Regions from separate parts of the Ferdinandcohnia sp. SAFN-114 genome, predicted to be linked through region 1. Evidence: a T-box and tRNA genes for the amino acid it is inferred to sense, from the RefSeq annotation. Region 1 holds a T-box; the other regions hold tRNA genes.
What was found. The T-box of region 1 lies ahead of argS (arginine--tRNA ligase). A T-box ahead of a tRNA ligase gene usually reads a tRNA of that ligase, here a tRNA-Arg.

Region 1 (7,375 bases):
AAATCAGCATATGGTGCATATGCCAGACCTCGTGCAATTGCTTGCTCAATCCCTGCCCGTGTCCGGAAGAAACCTTCTGGTGTTCGTTCGCCTGTGATGAATTCCTGATCAACAGGATCAATATCACTTGTTATTAAGTCTGCAGCGTCAGCATCAGTTCTAGCAACTAAAATCGTTGGTACTCCCATTACGTCAGCAGCTAGTCGAGCGGAAATTAAGTTCCGTACTGCGGTTTGTGTTGGTAATAAAACCTTTCCACCTAAATGACCACATTTTTTTTCAGACGAAAGTTGGTCTTCAAAATGTACACCAGCAGCACCTGCTTCGATCATGCCTTTCATTAATTCAAAAACATTCAACTGTCCGCCAAAGCCTGCCTCTGCATCTGCCACAATCGGAGCAAACCAGTCAGTATCGCCTTGGCCTTCTAAATGTTGAATCTGATCGGCACGTTGAAGCGCTTGGTTAATACGCTTAACAACACTTGGTACACTGTTGGCTGGATATAGGCTTTGGTCAGGGTACATGTGCCCTGAAAGGTTCGCATCAGCAGCTACCTGCCACCCACTTAAATAGATTGCCTTTAAACCTGCTTTTACTTGTTGAACGGCTTGATTACCAGTCAATGCTCCTAGTGCATGAATATAATCCTCTGTATGAAGGAGGTTCCAGAGTTTTTCAGATCCTCTACGTGCCAATGTATGCTCAATATCAATTGAACCACGTAAGCGAATAACATCCTCAGCACAATAAGGTCTTTCAATTCCATTCCATCTAGAATCCATTTCCCAGCTTTCTTGCAGTTTTTGAACTCTTTTGTTTGTCATTTTAAATTCCTCCTTGTATTCTACTCATTTTTTAATCTATAAAATTTCATATCCAGGTAAAGTTAAAAATTCAACAAACTCATCATTCGTCACTAAGTCCTCAAACAGACGAGTTGCATCCGCGAAACGACAAGTTTCAAATGCTTCTTTCCCGATTTCTTGTTTAATTTTTTCAAGCTCTTCCTCTTTCAGTTGGTGAACTAGCTCAAGTGTGACCTTTCTTCCATCCGCAAGTATTCCTTTTGGATGGCGGATCCACTGCCAAACCTGAGCTCTAGAGATTTCAGCTGTAGCTGCATCCTCCATTAGATTATGGATCGGTGCGGCACCATGACCACGAAGCCATGATTCAATGTATCGAATGCCAACATTGATATTCGTACGTACTCCTTGCTCTGTAATAGCTCCTTCTGGAACCGCAATAAGTTCCTCGGCTGTTACTTGAACGTCTTCACGTTTTTGGTCAATTTGGTTAGCTCCAAGCATTATTGTATTAAATACTTCTCTAGCAACCGGCACGAGCCCTGGGTGAGCCACCCATGTGCCGTCATGACCATTGTTCGCTTCACGTTCCTTATCTGCTCTTACTTTTTGAAAGGCTTCTTCATTAGCTTTTGTGTTATTTTTTACAGGTATTTGGGCAGCCATCCCACCAATCGCATGAACATTGCGTTTATGGCAGATCTTAATGACATGCTGTGAATAAGCACTCATAAATGGGGCTGTCATCGTAACAACAGAGCGGTCTGGTAATATCACATCTTCTACATTCCGAAATCTTTTTAAATAGCTAAAAATATAATCCCATCTACCACAATTTAGACCTGCTGAGTGTTCTTTTAACTCATATAAAATTTCTTCGACTTCAAAGGTTGCTAGAATCGTTTCAATTAACACAGTTGCCTTTATCATTCCTTGAGGAATTCCAATTTCATTTTGTGCAAAGATAAAAACATCATTCCAAAGTCTTGCTTCAAGATGGCTTTCCATCTTTGGTAAATAAAAATATGGACCACTTCCATTCTCAATCAAGTAATTCGCATTATGATAAAAATAAAGACCAAAATCTAATAAACTCGCTGATATTCGGTTGCCATCAAGTTGTATATGTTTCTCTTCTAAATGCCAGCCGCGAGGGCGGACAACAAGTGTTGCAGTTACATCGTGAAGTTGATATTTTTTTCCATTTTTATTTTCAAATGTGATCGTCTTTCTTACAGCATCTCGTAGATTTATCTGCCCTTCGATAATGTTATTCCAAGTAGGAGAGGTAGCATCTTCAAAATCAGCCATAAATACTTTTGCCCCTGAATTTAGTGCATTAATAATCATTTTTCGATCGACTGGGCCAGTAATTTCAACTCGCCGATCCTCTAAGTCTTTTGGAATCTGCGCAACTGTCCAATCTCCAGTTCGGATATGCTCTGTTTCAGGCAAAAATGTTGGCATCTTTCCACTATCGATTTCGTTTTGTCTTTGCTGTCTCTTTTCTACAAGTTGTTTCCTTCTTTCTCCAAAGTTCCTCTCTAGTTTTTCAATGAAGTTCAATGCCTGGGGTGTCAAAATTTCTTCATACTGCTCATTCATCTTTCCCATGATCTGAATTCCTGAGGTTTGTGTCGTCATTTTGTCCCTAACACCTTCCTTAAATTGTTATAATACAGATTATTAAATACAGAAGTATTATATAACAGACTTTTTGAAATTGGAACATTTTTCTGTATTTTTTTATATAACAATTAAAAAATAGTAATTCTGTACTATAACAATATAAAAAAAAGAAAGCCTTGTTAACAGATTTCACTCTGAAAACAAGGCTATTTTGGTTATTTCTCATTCTTTTCAAATTCGTTTGTATACGTAATCCTTTCAAGCATTGTTGGGTGTCCATATCTAAACATCTTCACTAGGAATGGTGGATTCACTTGACTTAGACCAGCCTTTGATAATTCCTGGAAGGACGAAACTGCTGCCTTGTTATCCTCCGTCATTTCAAGAGCGTACAAATCAGCTGACTTTTCCTGGTGTCTTGAAACAGCATTTGAAACTGGGTCTGAAACAAAACTTAAAACAGAGATTAACAATAGAAACACTGGAAGAACGGCAATATCTTTTACACTTGTTATCTTAAACAGTTGACCCCATTTTCTTACCATAAAAGACATAAGCTTACTAATCATAAAGAGTCCAACTAAGGTTAATAGCAAATAACCAGCAATTCCAATATAAATATGTTTCATCACGTAATGCCCCATCTCATGGGCCATAATAAATAATATTTCATCTTCACTTAGACGTTGAAGTGTTGTATCCCAAAGCACAATTCGCGAATTAGACCCTATTCCGGTTACATATGCATTAAGGGCATTTGTTTTTTCGGACATATTCACTTCAAATACATGGTCTGCAGGAATTTCCGCACGATCTGCCATCTCCAGAATCTTTGTTTCTAACTCTTTATTGGTTAATGGAAAAAAATCGTTGTAAAGTGGGTCTATAATAACTGGTTGTACAAACATGAGAAACATGGAGAATGGGATTGATAGAAGCCATGCATGGAACCACCATCTTTTCTCATTTCTTCGAATCAACCAAAACAAGACGCCCACAATTACAATCATTAACGCGTAATTCACCCAAAAATCAATTAATAGGTCCTTCATCCAGCTTTGAGTGGTCTGTACAGTAATATTATATGTTTTTGAAACATTGTAGCTAATCCATGATAGTGGAAATGATAATACTTCAACCAACAAGGAAAGCCAAAATAAATAAATCGCTGTTTGTAGGATCGAAAACTTTGCTGATACTTTTGACCAATCACGGAATTTTGCTGAAATCCCAATCACGAGAACAAGTATATAAATCAGCCATTCAAACGGTACTGACAGGAAAAACAAAAGGTTTCTAATTTGTGAATACTCTTCACTTAGTAAAAGCTCACGATTATTCATAAATGTTTGTGGGTCCGCTGGACTTCCTTTCAGCTGCTCAGGTATGTCCGTATTTGCTCCAAAAAATAAATACCACGCTATAAATAAACCAAAGATGAGATAAATTCCAAGTGACCATCCAATTACTTTTTTCACTATGCTGTCCCCCTTTATGTACAACCCTCTTACTAGTATTTTAGTTAAAAGTAGGGCCAGATAGAACAATGACTTTCCTCATATCTTCATTTTTGACAATATAAGCGTATAAAAAACTCATTGATTTCTAATCCATAATTAGTTATCATGAATGAAATATAATCGAAATTCTGTGATGAAGAGAGTAGTCCTGATGTAACCGATAGCGAGTTGGGGATGGTGGAAGCCCAATGGTGAAGTCAAGATGAACCGCACTTCTGAGAAGCCCACCTGAAACTTTTATAGTGTAGTTCAAAAAGAAGGATGAAAAGGACGAAGTAATTTGATCTGTCATTTTCACCGACTCTTTTGAACATCCTTTAGTAGGGTGTGCCGGGGGAACCCGTTACTTACTAAGTTAGGTTCATCGTGAACAATTTGAGTGGTACCGCGGGTAAATCTCGTCTCTTTTAAGAGACGGGATTTTTTTATACTTTTAAAGGAGGTTAGATAATGAATGTTATACAAATGTATGCCGAAGCGTTATCAAAGCAACTACAAGCTGTTTTATCATTTGAAGAAGTAATAAAACTTATTGAAAAACCAAAATTTCAGGAACAAGGTGATTTAGCATTTCCTTGTTTTGCACTTGCAAAGCACTTGCGAAAATCACCCGCTGTTATTGCACAGGAAATGGCACCTTTAATTCAAGACTCCCTTTTTGAAAAGGTTGTTGCAGAAGGGCCATATGTAAACTGTTTTCTAAACAAACAGGAAATAAGCAAATATATTCTTCAAACCATTCTTGCCAAAGAGTCTAATTACGGAAGCCACAGCTTTGGTCAAGGAGCGACAATAACCATTGATTTTTCCTCACCAAATATCGCAAAGCCTTTTTCAATGGGGCATTTGCGTTCAACTGTTATCGGAAATTCGCTTGCCAAGATTGTCGAGAAATGTGGCTATCAGCCGCTCCGGATTAATCATCTTGGAGATTGGGGTACACAATTTGGAAAACTCATTGTAGCTTATAAACTTTGGGGTAATGATGAGGCCGTTAGAAAAAACCCGATAACGGAGTTGCTACAGCTTTATGTTCGTTTCCACGATGAAGCCCAGACAAATCCTCAACTTGAGGCTGAAGCAAGAATGTGGTTCAAATTGCTTGAAGAAGGAAACGAAGAAGCCTTAAACCTATGGCGTTGGTTTAGAGAGGAATCATTAAAGGAGTTTTCACGTATTTATTCCCTGCTAGATGTAGAATTCGATTCCTTTAATGGAGAAGCCTTTTATAATGACAAAATGGAGACTACTGTTGAATTGCTAAATAAGAAAAATCTTTTGACACCGTCACAAGGGGCAAAGGTAGTTGATTTATCTGAACAAAATCTACCACCTTGTTTAATAAAAAAATCTGACGGTGCAACCCTTTATGCCACCAGAGATGTAACAGCAGCCATCTATCGTCAAGATAACTACCATTTTGCTAAAGCAATCTATGTAGTAGGACATGAGCAAAGCTTGCATTTTAAACAAATCTTTCTAGTACTTGAAAAAATGGGTTATCAGTGGGCAAACGATATGGTCCATGTTCCATTTGGCTTCATCCTCAAAGATGGAAAGAAAATGTCGACTCGAAAAGGAAAAATAGTTCTGTTAGAAAATGTTATGAAGGAAGCAATCGAGCTCGCAAAGCAAAACATTGAACAGAAAAACCCCAGTCTCGATAACAAAGATGAAATTTCGAAAATGGTCGGTTTGGGTGCAATCATTTTCCATGACTTAAAGAATGAACGACTTAACAATATTGAATTCTCACTAGAGGAAATGCTTAAATTTGAAGGAACTACAGGACCTTATGTTCAATATACTCACGCAAGAGGCTGCTCTATTTTAAGAAAGGCGAAGGTTTCAGGAGAAATAACAAATGGACTTTCCGATTCGCAAAGCTGGTCAGTTGTGAAGCTTCTGATGGATTTCCCGGCAACCATCCAAAGAAGTATGCAGCAGTATGAGCCTTCAGTAATTGCAAAATATGTAATAGAGCTCTCTCAAGAATTCAATAAGTATTATAGTCATGTAAAGGTTCTTCATGTGGATGAAGAAATGAACGATCGGATTGCATTGGTACGTTCTGTTACCATCGTACTGAAAGAAGGGTTACGATTGCTAGGAGTAAAAGCTCCAGAAGAAATGTAGTTAGCCCAGGACCTTGTGTCCCGGGCTCTTATTCTGGATGATACTGATATTTTTTCAAATCTATAATGCCGTTAATAACCTCTATCCCTTCATCCTGTAGGTAAATGGCTTGAGCAGCACGTGTTTCCTCATCTGCAATTGCAATTTCACCCTTGGAGTTGATAACCCGGAACCAAGGAAGGTTATATTTCTTACTCATCGAATGAAGGATTCTCACAACCTGCCTAGCGCCTCTTGGACTTCCAGCGAGTTTTGAAATCTGTCCGTAAGTCATAACTTGTCCAGGTGGAATTTGCGTAATGATTCTAATAACATTTTCCGTAAATGGTTTCATTTTAACTTTGTCCTTACACTAGAAATACTTATTGTGAACTTACTATATTTATTTCCCTTTATAGTTCGGTTTTCTTTTTTCATTGAAGGCAGCTAGTGCTTCCACCCTGTCTTCCGTTGGGATAATTACTTCATACGCTTTGCGTTCAATCTTAAAGCCTGTGTGCAGGTCAGTGTTCAATCCTTGCTTAATAGCAAATTTAGCTTGTTGTAAGGCAAGAGGACCGTTCTTTAACATTTCATTTGCTAGTTTCATGGAAGCTTCCATTAGTTCGTCTCGATAAACTACACTTGATACAATCCCGTATTCTTTCGCCTCTTCGGCGCTAATTCGTTTTGCAGTTAAAATTAGTTCCATGGCTTTTGTTTCACCAATAAGGCGGGGAAGTCGTTGCGTTCCCCCGGCTCCAGGAATGATTGCTAGACTTGTTTCTGTCAACCCCATCTGTGTATCTTGAACCGAAATTCGGAAATCACAGGCCAGTGCAAGCTCCATTCCACCACCAAATGCATAGCCATTGATTGCAGCGATAGTTGGCTGTGGTAAATCTCCAATACTAGCAAAAACCTGACCTATTTTATATACGTTTCTTCTAACCTGTGCTTCATTTAATGTTTTTCGTTCCTTTAAATCTGCACCCACACTAAATGCTTTTTCACCTGTTGCAGTAATGATAACAACGCGAACATCGGCATTTGTACGAATATCTTCGATAACCTCATCAAGTGTTTTAAGCATCTCATAATTAAAGCAGTTCAACGCTTCTGGGCGATTCAATGTGACAGTTGCAACATGATTTTCAACTTCGTATAAAACTGTAGTCATAGTTCCACCTCTTCTAAAATAGTAATATCGCTTACATCCTATTTCGCTTCAAACTAAAAAATTCCTTTAACAATTTTTATCATTGTCGCCATACTAAAAAGAACAGGCCGTTTGACCTGCTC
Region 2 (7,375 bases), on a different contig from region 1:
TCTTTATCTACAGGAGCTAAGTCGCAATTGGCACCTGTGAATTCAACTAAAAACATTGTGGTTTCCTGGCGATCATATCCGATTTTCTTTTTCATTTTTTCAGGGAACTTAAATTTAATTTTTTCATCAAACTGCTTAATGATCAAAAAATCGGTCGAGCCTGTTTCTTCTTGCAATTCACGGAGGATTGCATCTCTTGGCGATACATCACTATCTTCGATTCCTCCTTTAACAAAATCCCACTCGCCATCTATGTTTTCTGTACCTATTCGAGTATTTATTTTTGTTTTATGTACAAGTAACAAGTGATTGTCTCTAGAAACGATTGCTCCGACCGCTTGTCTAATCTTAAACATATTGCCATGTGTTTCCGGCATTTTTCTCTTCCGCCCTTTTTAAAAATGATAAGATTTATATGTATTTCGATAATAAATACTAAAATCCTTTTAATAAATTTGAAACGTTTTGGATGTCTAGTTTCTCTAACTAATGAAGAAAGGAGGACAGGATTTGAATATTAGCAAACTAGTTGAAAAAGCAAAAAGGGGAATAATCGAGCTTTTGAAATTACGTTACCTAAATAAAAAAGTCAGGCTATGGTTGCCTGACTTTTTCATTTTATCGGTCATCAAGAAGTGCTTTCCTGTCGACAGCATGTGGTGGTTTTTCAAACCAGTGTTCGTCGATCATGATATTTGCGCCATCTTCTGCGAATTTTCCTACATCGATAATGAACTTACCATACATCATCCCAAGGTCTCGTCTACCGTTTGTTGACATTGCGTTAGCATAAGACCGAATCTTCATTGAGAACATATCAATCTTATGGAAAACCATCAACTTGTCTGAAAAAGGAGGGATGGATGATGGTTCCACTAAATCATCAAGTAATGGATGCCCTGGTAGATTATTTTCATTTAATTTTTCCCTAGCATCTTTAATATGATCATGTGTAATTTCCACTCCGCGTTGCATAAACTCTCTTACTTTTTTATGAGTGGCTACTTGGCTAAATCCAATCAATAGCCCTTTACTTGCTACATTGTTTTCAAGATTATCTTGAAGGTGTGCAATTTCTAAAGCATGTAGCGGTCTTGCGTCACCAAGGAATCCAGCTAGATAGCTCTGTTTTTCCACAAAACTTACTTCCTTAGGGATTGGGATGATTGGTGGTTTTGTTAAATAACCTTTATTCTCTAGAATTTCATTTAGAGCAACTAAAAATTGAATTGTATTGTGGTCGATAGTAAGAATAAGTTCTCTAACGTCTTTCCGTATCATCATAGGAATCGCAGTAGAGTAAAGGCTAAGCCCTGCCTTAGCAGTATACTTTAAATAATGAAGGTAAAATTCATCTACAAACAATCTAGGTGCCTCTAGGTTAACATCCTTTTTAACGTCGAATCCAATTGGTATTGGAAAATTATCTTTTTTGAATATCTCTGTAATTCCAGTTATTATTTTTTCGCTGAGGCTTTTTGCTTTTTTAAGAATCTCCATAATATCAGGGTCCTGGCAATGTTTTTGATAATAGGTTAACACGCAAATGGCCATTGAGTTCCCCATGTAGACCGCCCACAGCTTACCCATTTCTGCCGAAGTAAGTTGCTCATTAGTTGGTTTCATTGCATAACTCCTCATCACTTTTTTTATATAGTATTTTCAAGCTGAGCGAATGTATTCAAAAATCACAGGCTCTCAAATTTTTTTCGACAAAAATTCTTTCTATTTACTATAGATGTTGTTGATTTCACTACTATTTCTAACAACAATTGCTTCCGACCGAAAAAGACAACGACAAAATTCAACACTTTGGATTTTTTTTACATTTGATTTCGTCGTTTCAATCATGTAGTATACATATACAAGCTACATTGTACGTAATCATAATAAAGTTTAACCTTTGAACTGTAATAGGGAGTTTAACATTGAAGCTGGAATGGCAGGCCTTCGTCCATGGCGACTTGAAGGACATACAGGAATGTTTCTGCAAACACCCACTTTGAGGAGTGGTGGTTTTAAACTTTCTTAGCGTATTACGGCAATTGTGGCTTTTCCAATTTCATGCTAATCCATTTTCCAAAAGGAGAGTGGATTTTTTATTTGTCGTTTCAATGTCTTGACCTTTTTCGGCAATTAATTTTATAATTAACTACTGTAGTGTATTTATTTTTTTATATGATGTCCCAGTAGCTCAGTAGGATAGAGCGACAGCCTCCTAAGCTGTAGGTCGTAGGTTCGATTCCTATCTGGGACGCTAAATTAAAAGGATGTCCGGGGTGAAATGCCTTGTAAACGTTAGATTGGAGTGTCTAACATTTACGGTTCATTTCAGGGGACATCCTTTTTTTATCTTGTTGGACTCTACTCACTTTTTCCTCTTACGTTTAAAAAACAAAAAGAGGCTTTAAGCCCCTATACATCTTTTGTTTTCGTTTCTTTATTCACATACGCTGAAACTCCCTCGATAATAGTGCGATCGATATCGAGATAGGGCTTCCCGCGAAGTGCATCATTTGAAGAAAGTTCTAGGCTTTCATTTTTCGTATCCTTAGGCAAACTGACCACCTCCACTATGGAAAATTCTACATTAGCCATAGTGTGGGCAATCAGTTTGTCGTTCATTCATATATTTGCAGTGGCTTCGAACTGCTGATTCGTTCGAGGATGTCTTGTAGTTCAAGGTCTAATTTTTTCGGGAACTGGATTGAGTAACTGGTTTTTCATTGGTTCAACTCTACTTCCATTCTAAGAATTCTAGGCGGTTGCCAAACGGATCATGCGCATAAAATCGATTTGCACCCGGCAAGTTGTTGTCATCAATTATCTCCACTTTGTTGTTAAGAAGATGTTGTTTTAAGGCTTCTAAGTTTTCGATATCGAATGCTGGATGTGCCTTCTTGGCGGGAGCAAACGGATCCTCGATACCGATGTGAATTTGCACAGTTCCAAACGTAAACCAAGCACCGCCGTTTTTTCGAAGAGTCTCTGGCTTTTCGACTTCTTTGCAGCCTAAAATGGCTACGTAAAAATGGCGTGCCTGGTTTTCACTGCCTTTTGGCGCAGCAAGTTGAATGTGGTCAATTGCCTTAATGGTATAAGTCATTTTTATCGCCTCTTTAATATGTGTTACTTCTATCGTACTTCATTTCGAGGGATAACTATATTTGATTAATTTTATGTATTGATATAAGTTTACCTTATTTTTCAGGATACCTTTCTTTTAAAAATTGTATGGATTGGGTAATTAACTCTTTAAGTACATCAACATCGACATCTGCAATTTTATTAATGTAGACACACGCTTTTCCAGTTGTGTACTTGCCGAACTTTTCGAGAAGCTCCTCACGCTTTGTATCGCCAGGTGCAAAATACAGACTAATTTTTGCTTTGCGTGGTGAGAATCCAACAAGTGGCGCATCTCCTTCATGACCGGAGGCATATTTGTAATGGTAAGATCCAAAACCAATAATGCTCGGCCCCCACATTTTTGCCGGGTATCCAGACGTTTCTGTGAAAATATCTAATAATTTGTAAGCATCCTCTTTCTTCTTCGGACTCTCAACACTTTCAATAAATTCGATGACACTTGCGTCATTCTCTTTTGTTTTTAATTCATACATGGTTTAGACCTCCTTGATAGTATGTAGGATTGACATTTTTCATTCATTCGAGACGTGGGGTGGGGAATCCTGCTTTTTGGAACTATTGGCCATAAAGTTTAATTATCGGCCATATTTCTTGATTATTGACCATAAATTTTGTTTATCAGCCATAAAAAAATATTATTAGCCATAAATACTAAACGAACCCTATTTTCACTCAAATTCTTTAAGGATTTTTTCAAAATCGTCAGGGATGATATATACTCTAGCCTTCAGATCACCCCTATACTCTAAATTTAATGACTTGAATATTGTTTTTGCACCTGAACGAGTAGGCAATTTTAAGAAATCACGTAGTTGTTGATTTGTGATTGTGTTCCCGATTAAAAGCGAATAATCAACCAAAGAGTTCAGATAAGCTGTCTTAGAGGTATAATTGCACTTTGTACAGCGCCACGACCTGGGCGTTCGTTCCATTGGAATCTTGTTGCATTTAGGACATCGCACGCCCTTAATGAGTTCATGCTCTTTTATCCCGAATTGTGCGAGTATGTCGTGATCATGTGGGGTATGTTTCTTTAAAAGTAGTTTTGACACTTTTTGAAGTTGTTTTTTATCCAATATTTCTTGCTTATTCCTCTTCTCAAACAAATCTATTTTCGAAAGAAAACTTGGGCTTTTTATGACTTTATGAAAGTGTTTAAAGTCTTTGCTGGCATCAATAATAGCATTGGGATTTGTGAAGGCAACTAAGTTTTCAATTGGGGGGCTGGGTAATTTAAAGGTTTCGAGGAGTCGTTTTAGCTGTAGTTGGTGCCTGTTGATTTGGGCAACCGGGCAGTGGTACGATTTCTTCGTATCTTTGTAGGTTTGGATCAGTTGGTCAAACTTACCGTCAAAATATAATTCTCCGCGATAATGTTTAGCATCAATGATTAGTTGGTATGTGGGGCTGGTTAGAAGTAAGTCTATTTCAAAAAAGTGCTCTCCGGAGATGTCAGGAAGACGCAGGTTGTGGAAGATGGAGTAATTTTTTTCTTTTAAAAAGGACAAATAGTACTTTAAGGATTGTTCACCACGATAACCGGACATCCTTCGGCCATATTCATCGCTAATTTCCTGATATTTTGGGTGCGATTCCGGTAATCTTTTTAGTTCGGCTTCAAGTTTTCTAATGCGTAAAGGGATTTCTAACTCTTTTTTCCTCATTAACTCTAACTCCTTTATGATTTGATAATGTTTTTTTCGACAAAATCCCTTTAAATCCTTTTAAAATTAGGCTCTTTTCTAAAAGATTGTTGCTTTATGTTAATAAATTGCAAACCAAGTTGGTTGGAGCGTAAGGTGGCGACTCCAGCGGGAAAAGCGTGAGACTTGAGACCCCGCAGGAGCGGCAGCGACTTGTCCAGTTGTAGCGGCTAGAAACTCGAGAAATTTCAACTCCTCCTTCAGAGGCAAATTACGCCTCTTTGTCGGAGTGGCCAATTTTCTCGTTTCTGTGCAAGCCGCCTCCACATTTCGTTGAGGAGGCTCAAGCCACGCCCGCGGAAAGCGTCCACCTGAAGCGGAAGTCAACGATATAAAAACAACAAAGTTTGCGAAAACAGCCTAAAATTAATTAATCTTTTCAGCGTGGGACAATTTATGGCTTTTATTAAACTTTTATAGCCGTTAGCACAAAAATACGGCCAATAAAAAAAGTTTATGGCCGTTATTTTTATTTTATGGCTAATACCTGAAATCACCCAAAAATCCACCAATATGCCACAGCCCAAACTGCCATTAACAGTACTAATTCATACACAAAAAGGATATGGTGCTTCTTTTCGGGTTCATATTTCCAGTGCATAAAAGCGCGGAGAGAATTAAGAACGGTAAAGAAACCAATCATGTAGAAAAAAATATGATTTATCAAGAACCAAAGCCCGACAATAAACACGAGAAATAGTACGATTTCAATGCTCGCCTGAACTTTATTGATCCAGCCATATATCCTGCTTCTTTTTTCTATATTAAACCTTCTTCTTATATACGTTTCGCCGGCAGTACCCACCAAAATTACCACCAAAACAAGAATGATCAATTTGAAAATCATAGATTACACCTTATCCTCTCCGTAGATTCACACCGACAAAATTCACCAAAGCCACATAAAATGGGTACACAAACAGAGCAGCAATGAGCACTAGGCCGACACCTGGGTTGGGTACTTCTCCGGGGTCTATAATTGGGAAAAGTGAAGCAAATATATAAACACAGAATACAAGATATGGTGCCCAAAGTACCACAGACCAGTAACTAGATTTTCTTGCCTTCATCCACCTTTTTGTCATCAAAATGAACAAAAAGGTTGCCCCAACAAATCCCGCAAAAACAAGAATAGTGATTACATTTATTACACTTCCAAGATCCCAGCCTGTGAGTCTACTAATCCGATAAACATTTAAAATTAGTTCGATCGCAACAAATAAAGCAAGGGCATAAAGTGTGCCCATTACATTAAGTTTCATAAAATAGTTCATAATTCAATTTCAAACTCTACCCGAGTTGGAGCTTCACGATATGGTGTTTGATCTCCCGTGAATTGTAGGACTATTCCCTTTGGATCGTCTGGTAGTGGAGGTGACACAACAAATTTAAAAGAAACATGGCCTCCTGATCCACTACCACCTTCTGTTCTGCAATCGTACTTGTCTCCCATTTCTAATTCCCAAAAAGTGTGTACCCACGTTTCTTCGATTTCTTCTGATGCATCCCAATCGATATTTAAATTGATGACACTTGCGTTCGAGTATTGTCGTATAAAATTGATAGTATAAAGTAAATTTTTTACTTCGACAGCTTTTAAAACCGGCAGGTGTTTCTTAAATCCTTCGGGCTCTACCCTTGGTTTGAAATATTTTTCAGTTCGAAATGATTCAAAAACAGCATTCAAATATTCTTCGTAGAATCCATATTTTTTTGCCCACCCAGAAATCACTTCTTCCTTTGGTAATCCTGGATTGTCATTTGAGATATTTTTTCTCTTCTCTAAAAGGGCACATATTTGCTCATCTATTTCAAAAAGTTTCTCATTATAATGTACGTTTCGTCGTTCAAATGGTAATCGTTTCACGTTCAGTACCCCCTCACAAAACTAATATTAACATATTTTGGAACACCTTATAAATAAATCCAGTAAACTCTGGTCAAACTAAGAACACGATTTAAGATGTAGGAGGCGTAAGTATTGAGCAACGAATTATCGATTTTTGCACTTGGCGGAATCAATGAGATTGGGAAAAATATGTATGTGCTACAGTATGATGATGACATTTTGGTGATTGATTGTGGGGGGAAGTTTCCGGATGAGAGCTTGCTTGGCATTGACTTAATCATTCCAGACCTTACTTACTTAGAAGAAAATCGGGAAAAAATTCGCGGATTACTTATTACGCATGGGCATGAGGATCATATTGGCGGGATTCCATACTTTCTAAAAAAACTCAATGTACCAATTTATGCGACTCGATTTACACTAGGTTTAATTGAGTTAAAGCTGACAGAGCACCGACTTATTGCAGATTCGGAGCTAATAACTATTGATGCAGATTCAAAGCTTACGTTTGGAGAAATTTCAGTTTCCTTTTTCAAAGTAAATCATAGTATTCCGGATTGCCTCGGAATTGTGTTTGACACTCCCGAGGGTAGGGTTGTACATACTGGGGACTTCAAATTTGATTTGACACCTGTAAATGATCAACATTCGGACATTCATCGGATGGCTGAAA
Region 3 (7,375 bases), on a different contig from region 1:
GCGAACTTCGATACCTAAATGTTCGCCTAAACGCTTAGCAACTGGATCTAAACGAAGCTCATCCACAGCTTTACCTTTCGGACGACCAAGGTGACTCGCTAAAATGACCTTTGCCCCTTCTTTACGAAGGTACTCAATTGTTGGTAATGCTGCACGAATACGAGTCTCATCAGTTACCTGACCATCTTGCATTGGAACGTTAAAATCAACTCGACAAAAAACTCGCTTGCCTTTTACATCCATATCTCTAACTGATTTCTTATTCACAGGGAAGGCCTCCGTTCTATGTAATATTGGTAAAAAACATGTGCCCTAAGCACAAAGTATCCTAGCGGTAATTAGCATCTCATATAGACATCAAAAAGGGAAGGGAACATTCCCTTCCCTTCACAAGTTCTATTATAGTGGTTGTTGCTTTAGTTTAAAAGAACAATGTGTTTTACTAATTGACTAATATGACATACTAATCAAACGGTTAACTTAATCAAATACGCCTCGGCGTATTTGCGCCCTATTTTTTTCGAGCACGCTCGAAAAGTTACCATTAAAAAATCGTGGCATCCGCCGGAGGCTTAATTTTATTCAGGAGGGGTACTCCTGCTGAATAAAATTACAGACCCTTTGATGCGATGTAATCTACAAGGTCAACTACACGGTGAGAGTAACCACTTTCGTTGTCATACCAAGAGATAACTTTTACCATGCTGCCTTCCATAACCATTGTTGAAAGAGCATCGATAGTTGAAGAATTTGAATTTCCGTTGTAGTCACTTGAAACAAGTGGCTCTTCACTGTAACCCATAATTCCGTTTAATTCATTTTCAGAAGCTTTGCGTAATGCAGCATTTACTTCCTCAACAGTTACGTCTTTTTCTAACTCAGCTACTAAGTCTACAAGAGACACGTTTGGAGTTGGAACACGCATTGCTCCACCGTTTAATTTACCTTTTAATTCAGGTAATACTAGAGAAACAGCTTTTGCAGCACCAGTAGATGTTGGGATAATGTTTTCAGCTGCTGCACGAGCACGACGGTAATCCTTATGTGGTAAGTCAAGGATTTGTTGGTCATTTGTGTAAGAGTGAACAGTTGTCATCATACCACGCTTAATTCCAAAGTTTTCATTTAGAACTTTAGCAAATGGAGCTAAACAGTTTGTTGTACAAGAAGCATTAGAAATTACGTCATGGCTTGCTGCATCGTACTTATCTTCGTTAACACCCATAACGATAGTAATATCTTCATCAGTTGCAGGAGCAGAAATGATAACTTTCTTTGCACCAGCTTCAATATGTTTTGCTGCATCAGAACGCTTAGTGAAACGACCAGTTGATTCAATAACTACCTCAACTCCAAGGTCTCCCCAACCAAGTTGAGCTGGGTCGCGCTCAGCTTTAACTAAGATCTCTTTTCCATTAACAACAAGGTTGTTTCCATTAACAGATACTTCTGCATTAAGAACACCATGAACTGTATCATACTTTAATAGATGTGCTAACATATTTGCATCTGTTAAATCGTTTACTGCTACTACTTCAACATTTGGATTTTTTAGAGCCGCACGTAATACGTTACGACCAATACGTCCAAAACCATTAATACCAACTTTTACTGCCATTTTTGATTTCCTCCTTTTGTATGTGAAACCTAAAAAAATATTATTTAAGAGGTTGATTTACCCCTTTATTAACTCTTTCGCTGCACCTTCATCTGTTATTAACAGTGTCTCAGGCGCCTGCTTTAAGTATGCTTGAATGGCTGTTGCCTTCGAAGCTCCACCAGCTACGGCAATCACATCGTGAATTGCGTTCAGACCTTCTAGCTGGATGCCAATTGTTTGAACCCGATGGACCACTTTCCCATCTTCGTCAAAATAATACCCAAAAGCCTCTGCGACTGCATGAGATTCAATGATTTTTTTCATGTCCTCTTCATCTGTTTTACGCCGCTTAGCCATTGTAATAGCGTCTCCTATTCCGTGAACGACCATACTTGACGATTTAATCAAATTCAGGACATCCCGAATCGATGGTTCGGCCACAAAGGATTGATACGCTTCATTGCTCACAACATCAGGTACATGGAGGAGACGGTAATCACCAGAAGCTTTTTCGGCCATCTTTGCGCAAATGGTATTTGCTTGATTTTCTACTCGTTCTCCTAGTCCACCTCTTGCTGGAACAAATAATATACTTCGCCCTTTCGAATCTGGGGTCATCATTTCTGCGACCTCAACGAGGGTTGTACCACCAGTAACTGCGACGATATTTTCTCCAGAAAGCCTTTGTTTTATTCTTGAAACGCAAGCTCTCCCCATTTCTTTTTTCACCCAAGGAGTTGTGTCACTATCGCCAGAAACGACAATTACACCTTTTATCTTTAACTTTTCCTTAAGCTGTGATTCTAAAACCCGTAAACCTAAAACTTCCTTCATGACATCCTCAAGGTCCTTTAATAGTTCAGCACCCTCACTTGTTAAGCTCATTCCAGCCGTACTAAAGTCAACAAGGTTTTGTTCTTTTAAAAATTGAACTTCACCACGGAGGACACGTTCGCTATGACCAAGACTCGTAGAAAGATTCCTTCTTCCAATCGGCTGCATAAGTCGTATGTATTTGAGGATCTCATGGCGTTTCTGCATAACCTCTAGTAAATCAGGTAATAATTTTTGTTGTACCTCAATAATCGAACTCATTTATTCATTTCCCCTTTTTACTATAAGGGACTGTTTTTGTCCCGCTGTGACATATTATGTCCCGCTTACAGTAAAAAAAAACAACTCGTTAAATCAAATACGCCTTGGCGTATTTGCGCCCAGATTTTTTCGTGCTTGCTCGAAAAATTTCCTTTGAAAATCTGTGGCATCCGCCGGAGGCATACTTTATTCAGTATTGAATAAAGTTTGTATATCGCCGTGTTACATTTTCTATAGTACCAGTACTTTTAAAAGAATGCAATAAATAAACTGCCTATTTTTTAGGCAGTCAGATTATTTTAAATATTTACTTAGATACTCTTGAATGACTTCTTTATGGATAATCCCATACTCCACTTCGTTTCCGTCAATTTCGATAACCGGAATCATGATTTGATATTTTTCAAGAAGTTCATCATCTTTATAAATATCAACCTCATTGAGTTCTAATGGAAATTCCTCACTTAATTCCTCGATAACCCGCCTCGCTTTTGTACAAAGGGAGCAATTATCTTTTGAATACATGGTGACTTGAATGCGTCTCAACTGTTACACTTCCAATCTACTTGCTGTATCTTTTTCGCTTCGATGAAGATGGTATATTTAATTGATCACGGTATTTTGCAATTGTTCTTCTGGACACAAGAATACCATGCTCCTCCTTAAGTATACTGACAATATCCTGGTCTGACAAAGGCTTTTGTTTATTTTCCTCATCAATCAACTCTTTTAAAACGTTCTTAACCTGAGTTGATGACGTGTCGGTTGAACCCGTTGTCTGGATGTTGCGACTAAAGAAATATTTCATTTCGAAGATACCAAATGGAGTTTGCACAAATTTATCTTTTACTGCACGGCTTACAGTTGATTCATGAATGTCTAAACTTTGTGCAACATCACTCATTATAAGCGGTTTTAGATGAGCTGGTCCTTTTAGAAAAAAGTCCAGTTGGCGATTGATGATTTCGTTCATGACATTTTGTAAGGTGAGTTTTCTCTGCTCCAAACTTCTCATAATCCATTGGCACTGGTCCACTTTTTCTTGAAGATAGGATTTAGTTTTTGAATCTTTTTCTTGTATGAAATGTTGGTAATACTGAAGATTCAACGAAACCTTTGGTAAATATGAATCGTGCATGTTCATGATGACAGCACCATTTTCAACTTGAATATCAAAGTCAGGAACAATATATTGTGCTTCTCCTCCATGAAAAGCTGCACCTGGTCTCGGCTGAAGAGTTTGGATAAAGTCAAAAATCTGTTGAATATCAAAGAGCTTTACATCAAGTTGCTTTGCGATTTCCTTCCAGGACTTTTCTGCGAATTCTTCAAAATAGTCCTGAATAATTGTTTCAGCAAGACTATTCCGCTTTGGCAATTTCCTGAGTTGTAGAAGTAGGCATTCCTGTAAGGACCTTGCCCCTACCCCAATCGGATCTAGACTTTGAATATAGTGAATTGCACTTTCGATGGTTTCTGTATCGGTATTAAGGTCCTTTGCAATCTCCTCCTCCGGAAAATACAGATAACCGTTGCTATCCAAAAGTTGAATTATATACTCCATCGTTCGCTTTTTTTCGGTGTTCACTTTCATATATGAAAGTTGTGTAAGCAAATGTTCATAAAGGGTTGTTTCTTTTTTTCCAATATAGTCAATCGGATTTGTATAGGATTCATTTTTGACCTTTGATTTCATTACTCTATTAAAATCCGTTTGTTTTACTTCTATTAGGGGATTTTCTAATGTTTGCTCTTCTAGAAATTTAGTCAGATCCAAAGAAGAGTATTGTAAAAGAGTTATAGCTTGAGTTAGCTCCTTTGTCATGACTAGCTTTAATGATTGCTGTTGAAAAAGTCCAGTTTGCATATTCACTCTCGTTTTCCCCCTTCCCCTGAGTTGTATTAAATGGAAGCGTTTACTTTTCTTATTGTAATGAACAACCTCATTTTATCGAAGAGGTTCTATCGCTAATTTTAGCTTACTTCTATGGTATCGAAAAAGTTAAATTTTAGCACGCATTTTTATTCATTTTTTGAAAGAATCTACTTTAAAGAGGTGATTTGAATTGAAAAAAAATGAGATTATGTATACCGGCCCGGTGACGGGGACTTTGGATGAAGCAAAAAAAGCGAAAAACAACGAAGAGTTCGCAATTGAATTTGATCCCATTCAAACAATGTGGGCTGTGAACCCAGTTGACGAGGATGTGTACGAAGGAACATTAGGGTATAAGGATAATTAGCGATTTGGAGTTGGAATTTTGGCGACGTGATGGGCGGGGGATATCTATGCCAACGTAGTCTGATTGTTTGCTGATGAGGGTATGATTCGCGTTTACATTACCTTTTAGGTTGATTTCTGACTTGTAAGGGTACGATTAGCACGATTGTGTTCCCTTTTGGCTCGATTTCCGGCTCGTAAGGGTACGATTCATGCGTTTGTGTCCCCCCTCAACTATTTTACGAAAAAAGGTACCAATACCATAATACGCAAAAAGGACCAGATTTTACTCTGGTCCTTTCTTCATTAGCGCCCTCGGCAGGATTCGAACCCACGATAAGAGAACCGGAATCTCTTGTGCTATCCACTACACTACGAGGGCATGTCTGAATAGAAACTGCACTCATCATTATAGGCTAGAACGCATTTGATTGCAAGATGTATGTTTTAAAACACTCCAATTCGGTTATGATGGTATACGTATCAAATTTAGTTTTTTTCACATCGATAAAGGTATGTCATAAATGTTTGTAGAATAAGATAAGTTAGTAAAGCGAATTGTTTGACCTTTACTGACCTTAATTGTATGATGGAAATACATAGTAGTAAAGTTTTTAATTTGTTTTGAAGGAGGAAGTTAAATGAATTTAATCCCTACAGTTATTGAGCAAACAAACCGTGGAGAACGCGCCTATGATATTTACTCACGTTTATTAAAAGACCGTATTATCATGCTTGGAAGTGCCATTGATGATAATGTTGCTAACTCAATTGTGTCTCAGTTATTGTTCTTAGCAGCTGAGGATCCTGAAAAAGATATTTCTTTATACATTAACAGCCCTGGTGGTTCGATTACAGCTGGTATGGCTATTTATGACACAATGCAGTTCATTAAGCCAAAGGTTTCTACAATCTGTATTGGTATGGCTGCTTCTATGGGTGCTTTCTTACTTGCTGCTGGTGAAAAAGGCAAGCGTTTTGCGCTTCCTAACAGTGAAGTTATGATTCACCAACCACTTGGTGGAGCACAAGGGCAAGCAACTGAAATCGAAATTGCGGCTAAGCGTATCTTATTCCTACGTGATAAGCTAAACAAAATTTTAGCTGAGCGTACTGGTCAACCACTAGAAATTATTGAAAAAGACACTGACCGCGATAACTTCATGACTGCTGAAAAAGCAATGGAATACGGATTAATCGACAAGGTTATGTTCCCACAAGACAATAAATAAGAAATAATAAAAATCCTCTCACATCTAATCGTGAGAGGATTTTTTTATGCTTCTTTTTGAACAAATTCAGTTAATGCTTCAACCGCTGCTTCTTCATCATTTCCATCAGCAATTAATGTAACTGTTGTACCGCTGCCAACTGCTAAGCTCATTAGACCCATGATACTTTTTGCATTTACCTTTTTTCCATCTTTCTCTAAAAAGATATCTGCAGAAAATTTATTTGCTTCCTGAACAAACATCGCTGCAGGACGTGCTTGTAACCCCGTTCTTAAAGCAACCTCAACTTGTCTTTCCACCATTCGTTTCTTCCTCCTCAAATTTTTCTGTACATTCTTAAGTTGTGTTTTTTTTTAGTATTTCCTATTAATACGTAGGTTGAGCTCTAAAGGTTTCATATTTTATTTAAAAATGATAACGCTTTATTTTTCTCCAAGTGAGCAATGTGCTCACTTTATAGATTGGCCCGCTCGTAGCTTATCAGCAATTTCATCGATTTTTCGAAGTCGGTGATTAATGCCCGACTTACTAATCTGGCCTGATGTTACCATTTCGCCTAACTCTTTAAGTGTGACATCCTGATAGGCGACGCGAAGCTCCGCAATTTCTCTTAATTTATCGGGTAGAATGCCTAGGCCGACTGTTTCTTCAATGTATCGAATGTTTTCCACCTGACGAATCGATGCCCCAATAGTTTTATTAAGGTTAGCTGTTTCACAATTGACGAGGCGGTTCACCGAATTTCTCATGTCACGGACAATTCGAACATCCTCGAAACGAAGCAATGCCTGATGCGCACCAATGACATTTAGGAACTCTGTGATTTTTTCTGCTTCTTTTAAGTAGGTGATAAAACCTTTTTTTCGTTCTAACGTTTTAGCGTTGAGATCAAAAACGTTCATCAATTCACAAAGTGAGTCATTGTGTTCTTTATATAATGAAAAAATCTCAAGATGGTACGAGGATGTTTCTGGGTTATTAACAGAGCCACCTGCTAAAAAAGCTCCGCGTAAATAGGAGCGTTTGCAGCACTTCTTCGCTACTAATTCCGAAGAAATTTCCTGCCTTAATGAAAAGCCTTCAAAAATCTTCAAGTCTTCTAATATTTCCTTTGCATCCTCAATAAGGCGAACAAGATATACATTGTTCTTCTTAAGTCTCATTTTCTTTCGAACAAGGAGCTCTACTCCTACATTATAGCATTTTTTCAGAAGTGTATAAATTCTT

Region 2: it encodes a tRNA-Arg, which carries the amino acid that the T-box ahead of argS (arginine--tRNA ligase) is inferred to sense. The anticodon was not compared.
Region 3: it encodes a tRNA-Arg, which carries the amino acid that the T-box ahead of argS (arginine--tRNA ligase) is inferred to sense. The anticodon was not compared.

Annotation. Positions count from the first base shown of each region.
Region 1 covers NZ_JBPFDQ010000079.1:17,131-24,505, reverse strand. Annotated here, with positions in the region: gene aceA (isocitrate lyase) at 1-827, opposite strand, end outside; gene aceB (malate synthase A) at 864-2,453, opposite strand; gene ACR65M_RS20775 (M48 family metallopeptidase) at 2,654-3,916, opposite strand; T-box leader at 4,080-4,367, shown strand; gene argS (arginine--tRNA ligase) at 4,409-6,094, shown strand; gene ACR65M_RS20765 (MGMT family protein) at 6,123-6,428, opposite strand; gene ACR65M_RS20760 (enoyl-CoA hydratase) at 6,477-7,253, opposite strand.
Region 2 covers NZ_JBPFDQ010000055.1:6,185-13,559, reverse strand. Annotated here, with positions in the region: gene ACR65M_RS17190 (NUDIX domain-containing protein) at 1-356, opposite strand, end outside; gene ACR65M_RS17185 (DUF3231 family protein) at 619-1,626, opposite strand; RNA gene ssrS (6S RNA) at 1,864-2,058, shown strand; tRNA gene ACR65M_RS17175 (tRNA-Arg) at 2,184-2,257, shown strand; gene ACR65M_RS17170 (hypothetical protein) at 2,416-2,559, opposite strand; gene ACR65M_RS17165 (VOC family protein) at 2,738-3,106, opposite strand; gene ACR65M_RS17160 (DUF1801 domain-containing protein) at 3,201-3,623, opposite strand; gene ACR65M_RS17155 (nuclease-related domain-containing protein) at 3,819-4,814, opposite strand; gene ACR65M_RS17150 (DUF4181 domain-containing protein) at 5,347-5,700, opposite strand; gene ACR65M_RS17145 (hypothetical protein) at 5,711-6,115, opposite strand; gene ACR65M_RS17140 (hypothetical protein) at 6,124-6,720, opposite strand; gene ACR65M_RS17135 (ribonuclease J) at 6,835-7,375, shown strand, end outside.
Region 3 covers NZ_JBPFDQ010000076.1:16,358-23,732, forward strand. Annotated here, with positions in the region: gene ACR65M_RS20345 (phosphoglycerate kinase) at 1-267, opposite strand, end outside; gene gap (type I glyceraldehyde-3-phosphate dehydrogenase) at 611-1,618, opposite strand; gene ACR65M_RS20355 (sugar-binding transcriptional regulator) at 1,676-2,695, opposite strand; gene ACR65M_RS20360 (glutaredoxin family protein) at 2,990-3,232, opposite strand; gene rpoN (RNA polymerase factor sigma-54) at 3,258-4,562, opposite strand; gene ACR65M_RS20370 (hypothetical protein) at 4,762-4,938, shown strand; tRNA gene ACR65M_RS20375 (tRNA-Arg) at 5,227-5,298, opposite strand; gene clpP (ATP-dependent Clp endopeptidase proteolytic subunit ClpP) at 5,558-6,148, shown strand; gene ACR65M_RS20385 (HPr family phosphocarrier protein) at 6,193-6,450, opposite strand; gene whiA (DNA-binding protein WhiA) at 6,598-7,375, opposite strand, start outside.